Regions from separate parts of the Cryobacterium sp. 10C3 genome, predicted to be linked through region 1. Evidence: riboswitches for the same ligand, from Rfam matches in the RefSeq annotation. Region 1 holds a riboswitch; the other holds the start of a gene.

The links. A riboswitch is a leader RNA that binds a small molecule or an ion and turns the genes downstream of it on or off. The one in region 1 is predicted to bind cyclic di-GMP.
Region 2: another riboswitch for cyclic di-GMP. It lies ahead of RGU41_RS18895 (putative bifunctional diguanylate cyclase/phosphodiesterase); the one in region 1 lies ahead of RGU41_RS03490 (GGDEF domain-containing protein).

The regions. Positions count from the first base shown of each region.
Region 1 is NZ_JAVIWF010000002.1:600,485-606,127, forward strand. It holds gene RGU41_RS03470 (Abi family protein) at 285-1,277, shown strand; gene RGU41_RS03475 (hypothetical protein) at 1,467-1,661, opposite strand; gene RGU41_RS03480 (glutaredoxin family protein) at 1,658-1,933, opposite strand; partial or broken gene RGU41_RS03485 (ATP-binding protein) at 2,358-2,867, opposite strand; cyclic di-GMP riboswitch class I at 3,113-3,187, shown strand; gene RGU41_RS03490 (GGDEF domain-containing protein) at 3,311-4,795, shown strand; gene RGU41_RS03495 (hypothetical protein) at 4,846-5,484, opposite strand.
Region 2 is NZ_JAVIWF010000002.1:3,754,700-3,760,342, reverse strand. It holds gene RGU41_RS18910 (DsbA family protein) at 27-914, shown strand; gene RGU41_RS18905 (CHY zinc finger protein) at 925-1,284, shown strand; partial or broken gene RGU41_RS18900 (HelD family protein) at 1,365-3,630, opposite strand; cyclic di-GMP riboswitch class I at 3,765-3,838, shown strand; gene RGU41_RS18895 (putative bifunctional diguanylate cyclase/phosphodiesterase) at 3,927-5,643, shown strand, end outside.

The DNA of each region.
Region 1 (5,643 bases):
CCCCGCGTTCGCAAGGGCTTCGGCGGATTCAAGTGGTGGAAGCAACAGAGGCTATTTCCTCCTTGAGACCAGCTCGCTGAGGAGGTCGTCTAGGGTGCTGCGTTTGAGGGCCGATGTGGGTGCGACTGAACCCGTCAGAAAGGGGTGGGCGAACCCATCGGCGGGGGAGGAGTGGCCGGTTGCTGGGTATCAGGGCGCTGAGGGGCGGCCGTGGTACGCTAGATCCATCACGATCAGCCCGCTCGCCTCACGGCTCGGGCTGATTTTCTTTAACTGGGGGACTCGTGGCTGAGTACACAAAGAAGTGGTTGTCGGTCGACGGGCAGGTCGCCAAGCTTGAGTCACGCGGCGTTGAGGTGGGTGACCACGAGAGTTTCCGCGGGTTGCTTCGAGCCGTCGGGTATTACCGACTCACGGGCTACCTTTATCCATTCCGGGAATCGGAACCTTTTCGGGATGACGCCGGACGGATCAGGTTTCGAGTTCTTAACCGCTATCGTTCCGGCACGTCTGTAGGGCAAGCTTCTGCGCTCATTGATTTTGATCGTCGCCTGCGGATGCTCGTTCTCGAGGGCATCGAGCGGATCGAGATTTCTTTCCGCATGCAGATCGGCTATGTGTTGGGCAGGCAATCGGCATTCGCCCACATGGATCCCGTCAACTTCGTCAACTCGTTTACGGAATCACAGACTGATAAGGCGACCGGCGACACACTGCCCAGTAGACACGCGCAGTGGATCGAGCGTGTGAAAGAGCGCCAGGCCGATTCTGACGAAGCCTTCGTCGCTCACTTTCGCAACAAGTACGACGATGAAATGCCTATCTGGGCGTTAACGGAAATTCTGGAGCTCGGACATCTCGGCCGGCTCTATTCGGGATTGAACAGTTCGTTGGCGACGGAGATCGCCGCGGCCTACGGGGCACCGTCGAAGAAGGTAATGGTCAGCTGGATCTCCAGCCTGAACTATGTCCGGAATGTCTCTGCACATCACGCACGCCTCTTTAACCGCAAGCTTGTCAGCGCACCGGCACGACCCAGTCACGACCAGGTGCCACTTCTTGGTCATCTCAAGGACGGGGATTCCGCGAAAGCTGTGTTCGGCGTGTACAACGCTCTCGCGGTGATGGCCTATCTGCTCAGATCGATCGAACCGTACAGTGGCTGGCCCGCCAGGGTCGTGGAGCTCCTCAACTCTTTTCCCGAATCTGGCTGTGTGACGATCGAATCGATGGGCGTCCCGGATGGCTGGCCGACGCTTGAGCTCTGGCGCGCCTGATAGGCGGCACGCCCGGCATTGAATCGATGCACGTGAGCTTGCCAAAGGCAACCGGAGCGCTTCATCTCGGTTGAAGTTATCAGGGGAGTCCTGATCGTCGGAGATGTGGTTACCGGGACTCTGCGCTGAGCCGGTTCAAAGGGGCGTCCCGGCGTGTGTATCGCGGCGAAGGGGCCTCCTCATCGTGTCTCAACGATGAGGTTCGTCGATGCTGAAAGCTGAAACGGATTCGCGGTCGAATCGGATTAGGTGGGCGTCGATGGCGAAGATTTTGAGCTTGTCGGTTGTGGTGCGTAGCTTGTTGAGCGCGTCGCTGTCGATGTTTAGTGCTGCGCATATTTCGGCCGGTGTCATCAGGGGTGAGATAGGTGCGGGCTTGATCACGCGTTCTCCTCCGTCGGCATCGGCGTGAGTGCCGCAGTGTGGGCTGTGGCGATGGCGGAGATTTTGTCGGGTCTGAACCCTGTCCAGTGTTCGGTGCCAACGGTCACGACGGGTGCGTTTCGGTAGCCGAGTTGTGTGACCACGGCGGCGGCGACCTGGTCGTGGGTGAGGTCGATGGTCTCGTAGTCCAGGCCGACGTTGTTGAGTGCTCGTTTGGTCGGGGTGCAGTGGATGCAGTTCGGCAGTGTGTATACCGTGAGTGGTTCTGGCATCGGTGGGTCCTCTTTCTCTTATCTCCCATTGTCTTTTGGCGAAGACCTTGAGACAGCGCCAGGGGTGAATGTGCAAGGGGCCGTGGAATACCGTAGCGCAGCGAGGATATGCCGCGAAAGCCCTTGCGCAGAGGGGAATGGTGCGTACGCTCAGATCGTAAAAGGCAACGGAGTTGTCGCAAAGAAGCCTCGTCGACCAGCGGTCGACGAGGCTTCTTTGATCAGTTCAGAGCCGAAGGCTACCTCTCAGTCTTGGGCGTGGATGCGGCGGCCGTGGTGCGTGGTCTGCGGGTCCGCGGCGTGTTCTTGAGTATTTGCGGGTCTGGGGGCCAGCGAATATTGCCTTCGGGGGCCATCGATATTGCCGCTGGGTGCCACCCAGTCGCGCAGCCGGGGGCCACTGGCGCCCCCGACCGCGCGAGCCTCAGGCCGTGGCGTGACCGGCGGTGTGTTCTCGCATGTTGTGGCCGCCGGTCTCGACCCAGATGGTGTTGTGCACGATGCGGTCCATGATCGCGTCCGCGTGAACCCCGGAGCCAAGGCGCTGGTGCCAGTCCTTTTGGGCGTATTAAGTGCAGAACACTGTTGATGCCTGATCGTAGCGGCGCTCGAGGAGTTCCAACAGCATGCTCCTGGTGCTCTCGTCGGGCTCGTCGAGGAGCCATTCATCGATCACCAGGAGCGTGAATGCGGCGTACTTGTTCAAGAACTTCGTCGTGCCGGAGGGTTTATCGCGGGCCAGCTGCCAGGCCTCTTCGAGCTCCGGCATTCGAATGTAGTGTGCTCGCACCCGGTGCCGGCACGCGGCTTTCGCCAACGCGCAGCCTAGATATGATTTCCCCGACCCGGTGAATCCCTGGAACACAACGTTCTGTTGCCGGTCGATGAAAGGGCCGGGGCAGTCTGCTCTTCTTCTGCCTCCCGGCCGCGTCATATGTCCACGTGGTGGCGGCGGTGTCGGGGGCGGTGCTGTTGAGTTGGTTGTAGGCGTTGTAGCTGTCGTCGATGGGTGCCGCGCGGAACTTGGGGTGGGTGAGGCTTGGGTATGGTGAACTTCGCTCCAAGCGAAAACGAATCTTCAGAGATCAGGAGTCAACCAAACCGGGGGCCGTTCCAGCCGACAGAATGCTACGGTCAGGTCAGGATCACTTGATCATTGACGAGACGGCGTTTCTGCGTCAGTCGCACGGGCACATCCGGTGCAAGCCGGTGTCGCAAAGGCACGGGACCCCTTGGGTTAGCCGGCCTATCAACAGACAGGACCGACGCTCAATGGGCGTTTTGCGAAAATCAGTAGACCGGGTGAACGTCCGTGGCCTCTTGAGGCCGTCTGACGGGACTGTCCAAAGCACACGGTGGTACTTTGCCGCCCTGGCGATGGCGTCTCTGATCGTGTCCGTGCCTGCTGCGTTTTTCGAAGCGACCGGCGGCGTGATAGTGCTGATGCTTTTGGGGTCAACGGTAACGTTGCTGTCATCGTGCGTTCACGTCCTCCTGAGTCGGCAGGTACCACTGTGGCTGGACGTATTGGACACGGTTGCGATTGTTGTTCTCGGGCTCGCCAGTCCGTCCACGACGACGGTGATCGCCTACGTGCTCACCGCGATCTGGTTTCGAGCCTTCTACGGATCGATCTGGCGTTCTCTGCTGCGATGTGTCCTCGGGATGGCAGCGCTCTCTGCGACAGTGCCGTTGTGGTCGTTGATTCCGACCCACTCGGTGCCACCGACAACGACGGGCTTATACGAGTCGTTCCCGCTGATATTCATCGCCGTTTTCATCGCCCGCCAAATGGGCGGTGGCCTGCTGGCGCGAGAGCAGGCCACTCGGCGCGATACCGTGTTGGCCGCCACCGGCTCGCAATTGTTGGGCCTCACTGACGAGACCTTGATCAGGGCTCTCGCTTGGGCGGCTTGTGCTGAGATTTGTGATGCCACTCCAGGTTTGCGCCTGCTCAAACTGGTGCGCGATGGCGCCGAGTTGAGGGTTCAAGGAGTTGCCGGCAGCTTCCTTAGTGTTCCGGGAGCGTTTCCTGGGACCGTCGTCTCGTCCACAACGGATCCAGGGGATGCGCGGGTCCTTCAGCCGGGACCGCTGGATGACGCCGTCGGCGTCGACCTCGCCTGGTCGTGCGTTAGTTTGCGGGGATTGCACGAAAACGCCTGGATGCTGGTAGGTGCGCCGAAGAAGATCCCCTCAGATGCGTTGTTGTCTGTGCGTGATTTGGTCAACCAGGTGGCTCTGGCCCTCCGCAATAGTGACGTGCATCAACAACTCACGTTACAAGCCCAATATGATTCGTTGACTGGGCTGGACAACCGGGCTTCCTTCACCGCGAAGCTGGCCTCAAGCCTCGCGGACCAGGCGCATCTGGACGGTCTGCACGTTTTGTTCCTCGACTTAGACGACTTTAAGGATGTCAACGATGTCCTGGGTCATCGTGCCGGAGATGCGGTACTTCTCGAGGTCGCAGCGCGGCTGCGCGGGTGCACTCGCCCCGGCGATGTCTGCGCGCGACTGGGCGGCGATGAATTCGCCATCTTGTTGCGCGGTACCACGGCCAGCGCTGCTAAGGACGTCGCTCAACGCATGATTGACTCGCTGACACCACCCGTGCGCGTTGGCGAACGCTTTGCGCAGGTCGGTGCCAGCGTCGGGATCGCGACGCTCACACCCGGGATTGATATCGATGAGCTTGTACATCAAGCCGATATCGCGATGTATGCAGCCAAAGCCAACGGCAAAGGTCAAGTACAGGGCTATCACGTGGGGCTCATACACACCGGTGCGACCCGGCTAACAACCGAATGGGCCCTCGCAGTCACAGCTATTCCCACGCGCCCACTCCGTGGAGCGCGTTGATCATTTTTGTGTCTCTGAGGCTCTCCTCACGCTCGACGAAGGTCAAAAACCTATCCTGACAGCGGTGCCTTGCTGAGGTCTAGCATCCCGCCAGCGTGCCGGAAGAAGCGAGTCCCGACCGGCGCCGACACGCAGGCCCGCTCGCCCGCTCGCCCGCTCGCCCGCTCGCCCGCTTCCTCGCTCGAGATGCCCTGGCCAACGAGGCCCCCAGAAATCCTGGCGGTGCTCCCGGTGCCACCCCGGCGGCCGGCCTGGCGACCGCATCGGTTCTCGCCCGAGTTGCGTGGCCATCCAACCCTTCGGACGTCCCATAATCCACCTCCATGATCGAGGTGTTGCTTCCACCGGTTGAATCCACTCTTCTTGTTGTATCCGCTGTAGAGAAGAACAATCTTGCAGCCGTGAAATGTGCAGAACACTCGGAGAAGTACCTGGCGGTCGATGCCAGACATATCCATCGGCGGCGCTAGGCCGGCTTCAGTAAAAATCGCCTGCAACGATTTGCGCACGCGAAACTCGTACAGTCCATCGCCGAGTGATTTCCCCCACTCGCCTGCGCAAATGTCGATTCCATAGACCTCGAGTACGTGCTCGATTGCCGCGATGAGGACCGCCTGCTCGTACGGAGGGAGCGAGTCCACGAAGCGGTCAAGGGTATCGCCCTCATATTCAACAGTCCAGGCGGCCAATATCGTCCTCTCTTATGGTGCGCCGTGAGCTTATCGAGTCCGGGAGCGCCCATAGGCCCGTACGATCCCTTCAAAGAGCCACGATGGTGGCATCAGCGGCCCCGGTGTCGAGGGATAGTGGCGTGTGCCCGGGCAATTGGTCAACAGCTTGTTGGACAG
Region 2 (5,643 bases), 3.2 Mb from region 1:
TCGCGACGAAACGGTGTACAGGGTCTATGAACAGCAACCTCCCCGGCAAAGGCACGCCCCCGAAGAAGGACCGCCGCGATGCGGCACGGGAGAGCGCCCGCTTGATGCGTGAAGCCCAGCAGAAGAAGGACAAGCGAAACAAGCTGTTCCTGCGAGGCGGCATCGGTGCCGGACTGGTTGCGATCGCCGTCGTCGTTGCCCTCGTCATCGTGAACAGCAACGGCCCCGCGGCCGCCGGCCCGCTGAACATGGCCAGCGATGGGGTCCTGCTCACCGGCGACGGAACGACCATCACCGCCGTCCCGACGGCCGCCCTCGCCGCGGACGCCACGCCGGTCGCGACCGACCAGACCACGCTCACGAGCACTGCGAACATCGTCGTCTACGCCGATTACCTGTGCCCCTATTGCGGCCAGTTCGAGACCACCAACGGCACCGCGATCAACTCCTGGGTCACCGCGGGCAACGCGACGCTCGAGTACCACCCGATCTCCATCCTCGACGCCAACTCGGCCGGGACGAAGTACTCGACCCGGGCAGCGAACGCCGCCGTGTGCGTGGCCAACTACCAGCCCGCCGCATTCCCGGCCGTCAACGCCGCCCTGTTCGCCCAGCAACCCGCTGAGAGCACCGCCGGCCTGACGGATCAGGAACTTGTGAGCCTGGTCACGACCGCGGGAGCCACGGACGCCGGCATCACGAAGTGCATCACTGACGGTGCCTTCAAGTCCTGGGTCGGCAATGCGACCAAGCGCGCCCTCGCCGGCCCGCTGCCCAACTCGACGACCCTCACCAAGGTCGCCGGAACCCCGACCGTGCTCGTCAACGGCGTCGCCTACACCGGCTCCCTGACCGACGCGACGGTGTTCTCCACCTTCGTCCAGGACCAGGTCACCGCAGCCGCCAAGAAGTAGGCGGCCGCTGGTGCAGCCACCGGGCCGAAAACTGCTGGGCACGACCGACCTCGAGGTGTTCGGCGAGCCCGTCGACGACGAGACGCGGTGCGTTCACTACAACACGGCGGCGGATGTCGTCGCGATCCGGTTCTACTGCTGCCGCCGGTTCTACCCCTGCCACCTCTGCCACGCCGCCGCGGCCGATCATGCCGCGCGGCAGTGGCCGGTCGCGCTCTGGGCGGAGCAGGCGATCCTCTGCGGAGCCTGCCTCCGCACCCTGAGCATCACCGACTACCGTGCCGCGACACGCTGCCCGCACTGCGCGGCGCCCTTCAACGACGGATGCCGGGCGCACGCCCACCTCTACTTCGAGGCGCCCAGCCCCTGACCCCGCCGCCTCGCCCGCCCGGCGCGGTCCCGTCGCGGAACTTCACGGGCGGCGCGAAGGTGAGGCTCAGCGGGCGAGGGTCAGCGGGTGAGGCCGGCGGGCAGCGCGGAGTTCAGGTCGGCGACGAGGTAGAGACGCTGCGTCGCGCGGGTCATGGCGACATACAGCGATCCGGCCCCGCGCTCCGAGGCGGCCACGATGCCTGCGGGATCCACGACGATCACGGCGTCGAACTCGAGGCCCTTCGCGTCGCGAGGCCCGAGGAGTGCGATCTCCCTGCCGAGCCCGAGGGCGCCGAGACCGACCCGGTCCCCGAACTCCGCCGAGAGCTCCGCCCCGACGGCCTCAAGCGCCGCATCGGCAGCGATCACGGCGAGGGTACCGCCCGCACGCAGCGCGCGCTCGCGGTGAACCGCTGCCGCGACATCCGCTTCGACGGTTATCGGCCACTCACTCGCGCGAACCGCCCGCGAGGGCGTCACCGGCAGCCCGTGCGCGATCGCCATCTCCTCGGCCGCGGTCGCGATCTGGCGGGGTGTGCGATAGTTCACGGTCAGTTCCTCGAGGCGCCAGCGCCCGGCCTCGAGGGAGGCGTCGAGGATGGGCGCGAGCGCCTCCTTCCAGCTGCCGGATGCTGAGGCGGATGCGGCCTGCGCGATATCGCCGACGACCGTGAACGACCGGCGCGGCCCCCGGCGCAGCAGCAGCCGCCACTGCATCGGCGAGAGTTCCTGCGCCTCGTCGACGACGACGTGGCCGTATGTCCAGGTGCGGTCGACGGCCGCACGCTCGGCGGTCGTGGCCCGGTCGCCGAGCTCAGCGAAGTTGTCTGCCAGGGCGCGCGCGTTGACGAGACCCTTCACGTCCATGTTCGCGATTGCGAGTTCGGCATTCTCGATGTCGCGTTTGCGCTGTTCCTTCTGCTCGCGCTTCTGGGCGGCGTCGACGACGTTGTACTCGCCGAGGTGCTCGGCCGCCTCATCGAGCAGCGGGATATCGGCGATCGTGAACTCGGCGTCCCTGGCCCGGTGCAGGAGCGCCCTCTGCTCCGCACTCCAGCCCGGGGTGAGCTCGGCGAGCCATTGCGGGCGTGCGTAGAGATCCTGCACGAGCTTCTCGGGGGTGAGCGGCAGCCACGCGGTGTTGAGCGCGACGCGCACGCCATGTGCCGAGCCGCAGGTCTTCGCGCAGCATCGGCAGGTCGGACTCGTCCATCGAGGCGCCGCCCTGCTGCAGCTGGCGCAGCCAGTCGCGCGCGAGCGCGCCGATCGCGGTCTTCACGAAGGTGACCCTCGCGAGGTTGTGCGGCTTGCCGCCCTCGCGCGCCTTGGCGATCGCGTTCGCCACGAGCTGCGGGGCCAGGGTGATTTTGTCGCCGTTGACCTCGAGCTGACGGGGCCCCACCGGGATCCGCTGCCGGGAGCGCACCGCATGGGCGATGAGCGCGGCCATGAAAGCCTGGCCCTTGAGCGCCGCGACGGCGGGGACGTCCTCGCGGGTCGCCTCGACGCCCGGGTACAGCTGCCCCACGCTTGAGAGAACCACCCCGGTCTCGCCGAGCGACGGCAGCACCGCCTCGATGTACTGCAGGAACGAGCGGGACGGCCCCACGATGAGCACCCCGTTGTGCTTCAGGCGATCGCGATGCGTGTAGAGCAGGTACGCCGCACGGTGCAGCGCGACGGCGGTCTTCCCCGTGCCCGGCCCGCCCTGGACGACGAGCACTCCGGCGAGGTCAGAGCGGATGATCCGGTCCTGTTCCGCCTGGATGGTCGCGACGATGTCGGGCATGTGCCCGGTGCGCTGGGCGGTCAGCGCGGAGAGCAACGCTCCCTCCCCCTGATGTTCGGAGGATTCTCCGCCGAGGCGTTCGGCGTCGAGGATCTCGTCCTCGATCCGGATGATGGTCCGCCCCCTGGACTGCAGGTGACGCCTGGCCCTGGCTCCCAGCGGGGTCGCGGCCGTCGCCTGATAGAACGCACTCGCCTGCGGCACCCGCCAGTCGAGCAGCATCGGCTGCAAGTCTTCGTCGCGCAGCCCGACCCTGCCGATGTAGCGGAACACGGAGTCGCCGCTCGCGTCGTCCGCGGCCAGTTCGAGCCGGCCGAACGCCAGCCGGTCGTCGATCTCCCGCAACTGCACGATCCGGTCCTCGTAGAGGCGCGCAAAGGTGTCCCGCTCGGAGCGGGTCTGATGATTTCCGCCGACGTCGAGCAACCGCACCGCCGTCAGCTGGTCCTCGGCCTCCCGCTGCAGCGCGTCCAGACGCGCGTACAGCGTTGCCACGTAGTTCTGTTCCCGTTCAAGCTCCAGGTCGACCACCGAAACACCCCTCAAATCCGACATTCGAGTTTACCCGACACGGATGGGTGCTCCTTTCCGGTCGAGAGTGACCGCAACACCGGTCGCTCTCGACCGGAATGGCCCTCGGGCAGGGGGCGGCTAGGCTTGGCCTGTGTGAGGAAGCACCCATTTCTGCGGTCTCATACAGGCACACCCGTCGAAAGGCGGGGTCGCAAAGGCACGGGACCCTTGGGTTCGCCGGCCTACACACTGACGGGACTCGGCCTCACATGACCGGCACACAGCATCCACAAGCCCATTTCTCCAGGCTCTGGAATCCATTTCGCCGCCCGGAAGGAATGACGGAGGGCACCCGGTGGCTCTTCACCTGGCTCGCGATCGCCACGCTCCTGCTCACGATCCCCGCGATCCTGGCCTCCGACACTGAAGGAGCGCTCCTCATCGCCCTCACGACCGGGGCCGTCCTGATCGCCTCCTGGTCTTACGGGTTCGTCACGGGACGGGTTCCGCTCATTCTCGACCTGATCGATTCCGTCGCCTTCGTCGCACTCGCCCTCGCGCTGCCGGATCCCGCTGCCGCACTCGGTGTCGTCTTCGGCGCCGTCTGGCTGCGCGGACTCTACGGTTCCACGACCAGGTCCCTCGTTCGCTGCACCCTCTATTCGCTTGGACTCGTCACCACGGTCCTACTGTGGGCCCCGGTGCATGGGCCGACCGCCGTGATCTTACCCGCGACCACCCTGGGCACGATTCCGACCGTCTTCCTCACTTTCGTGATCGTGCGCCAACTGAGCATCGTTCTGCGGTCCATGGAACAGTCAATGCGCCGCGACCGCGAACTCGCGGCGACCGGATCCCTGCTGCTCGGCGTCGTCGACGAGGCGGACATCTGGGTCATCGGCTGGGCCGCGGCCCAGGAGATCTGCGTCGCGACCCCCGGACTGCGTGTCGTCCGGGTCGTACGCGACGGTCCCGCACTCCGGGTAGTTGGCTCGTCGGGCGAATTCGCCGTCCTGCCCACGGAACTCCCGGCCGAGGTCGTCGCCACATCCAGCGGCGGCTCCACGACGGGCTCGACCATCGCGGACCCGAGCGCACTGGATTCCGCCGTCGGCGCTCCCCTGGCCTGGGCCTGCCTCGCCTCGAACGCGCAGGCGAATGCCTGGATCTTCGTTGGCGCCCCCGGGAAGATCCCGGCGGAGGCCCTCGTTTCGGTCCGGGCGCTCTCCAACCAGGTCTCGCTGGCCCTCCGCAACAGTACGGTCCAGGGGGAGCTCACGGTCCAGGTCAGTTCGGACCCGCTTACCGGTCTCAACAACCGTGCGTCGTTCATGACCAAGCTCACCGCGATCCTGGGCACGGTCGACGATGCCAGCGGCGTCCACATCTTCTTCCTCGATCTCGACGATTTCAAGGACGTCAACGACCTTCTCGGACACCGGGCCGGAAACGAACTCCTCATCGAGGTCGCCGAGCGGATGCGGTCAAACACCGGGAGCAATGCCATCTGCGCCAGGCTCGGTGGCGACGAGTTCGCCATCATCCTGGCCGGCAAGAGTGATTCCGATGCCCTCTGCATCGCCACAGACCTGGGCAGGTCGATCGCCGAACCGGTGACCCTCGAGCGGAACACCGCGCAAGTCGGCGTCAGCATCGGCATCGCCACAGCAGCAGCAGGGATCGACATCGAGGATCTGGTGCACCAGGCGGACGTGGCGATGTACGCGGCGAAGGCCAACGGCAAGAACCGCGTCCAGGTCTTCGAGCCTGGCCTCCTCCGCGTGGACAATCCCAGGGTCACCTTCGAATGGCAGCTCGCGGCCGCGGCGGCCGCCGACGAGCTCGTCGTGCACTACCAGCCCATCCTCGATCTCCCCGGGCTGCAGTGCACCGCCGTCGAGGCCCTCGTCCGCTGGCAACACCCGGAACGCGGCCTGCTCTTCCCCGGTGACTTCATCGATGTCGCCGAGCGGACCGGAGCGATTATCGGTATCGGCGCTTTCGTGATGCGACGCGCCTGCCTCGACGCCGCGGCATGGCGGACGGCCAATCCTG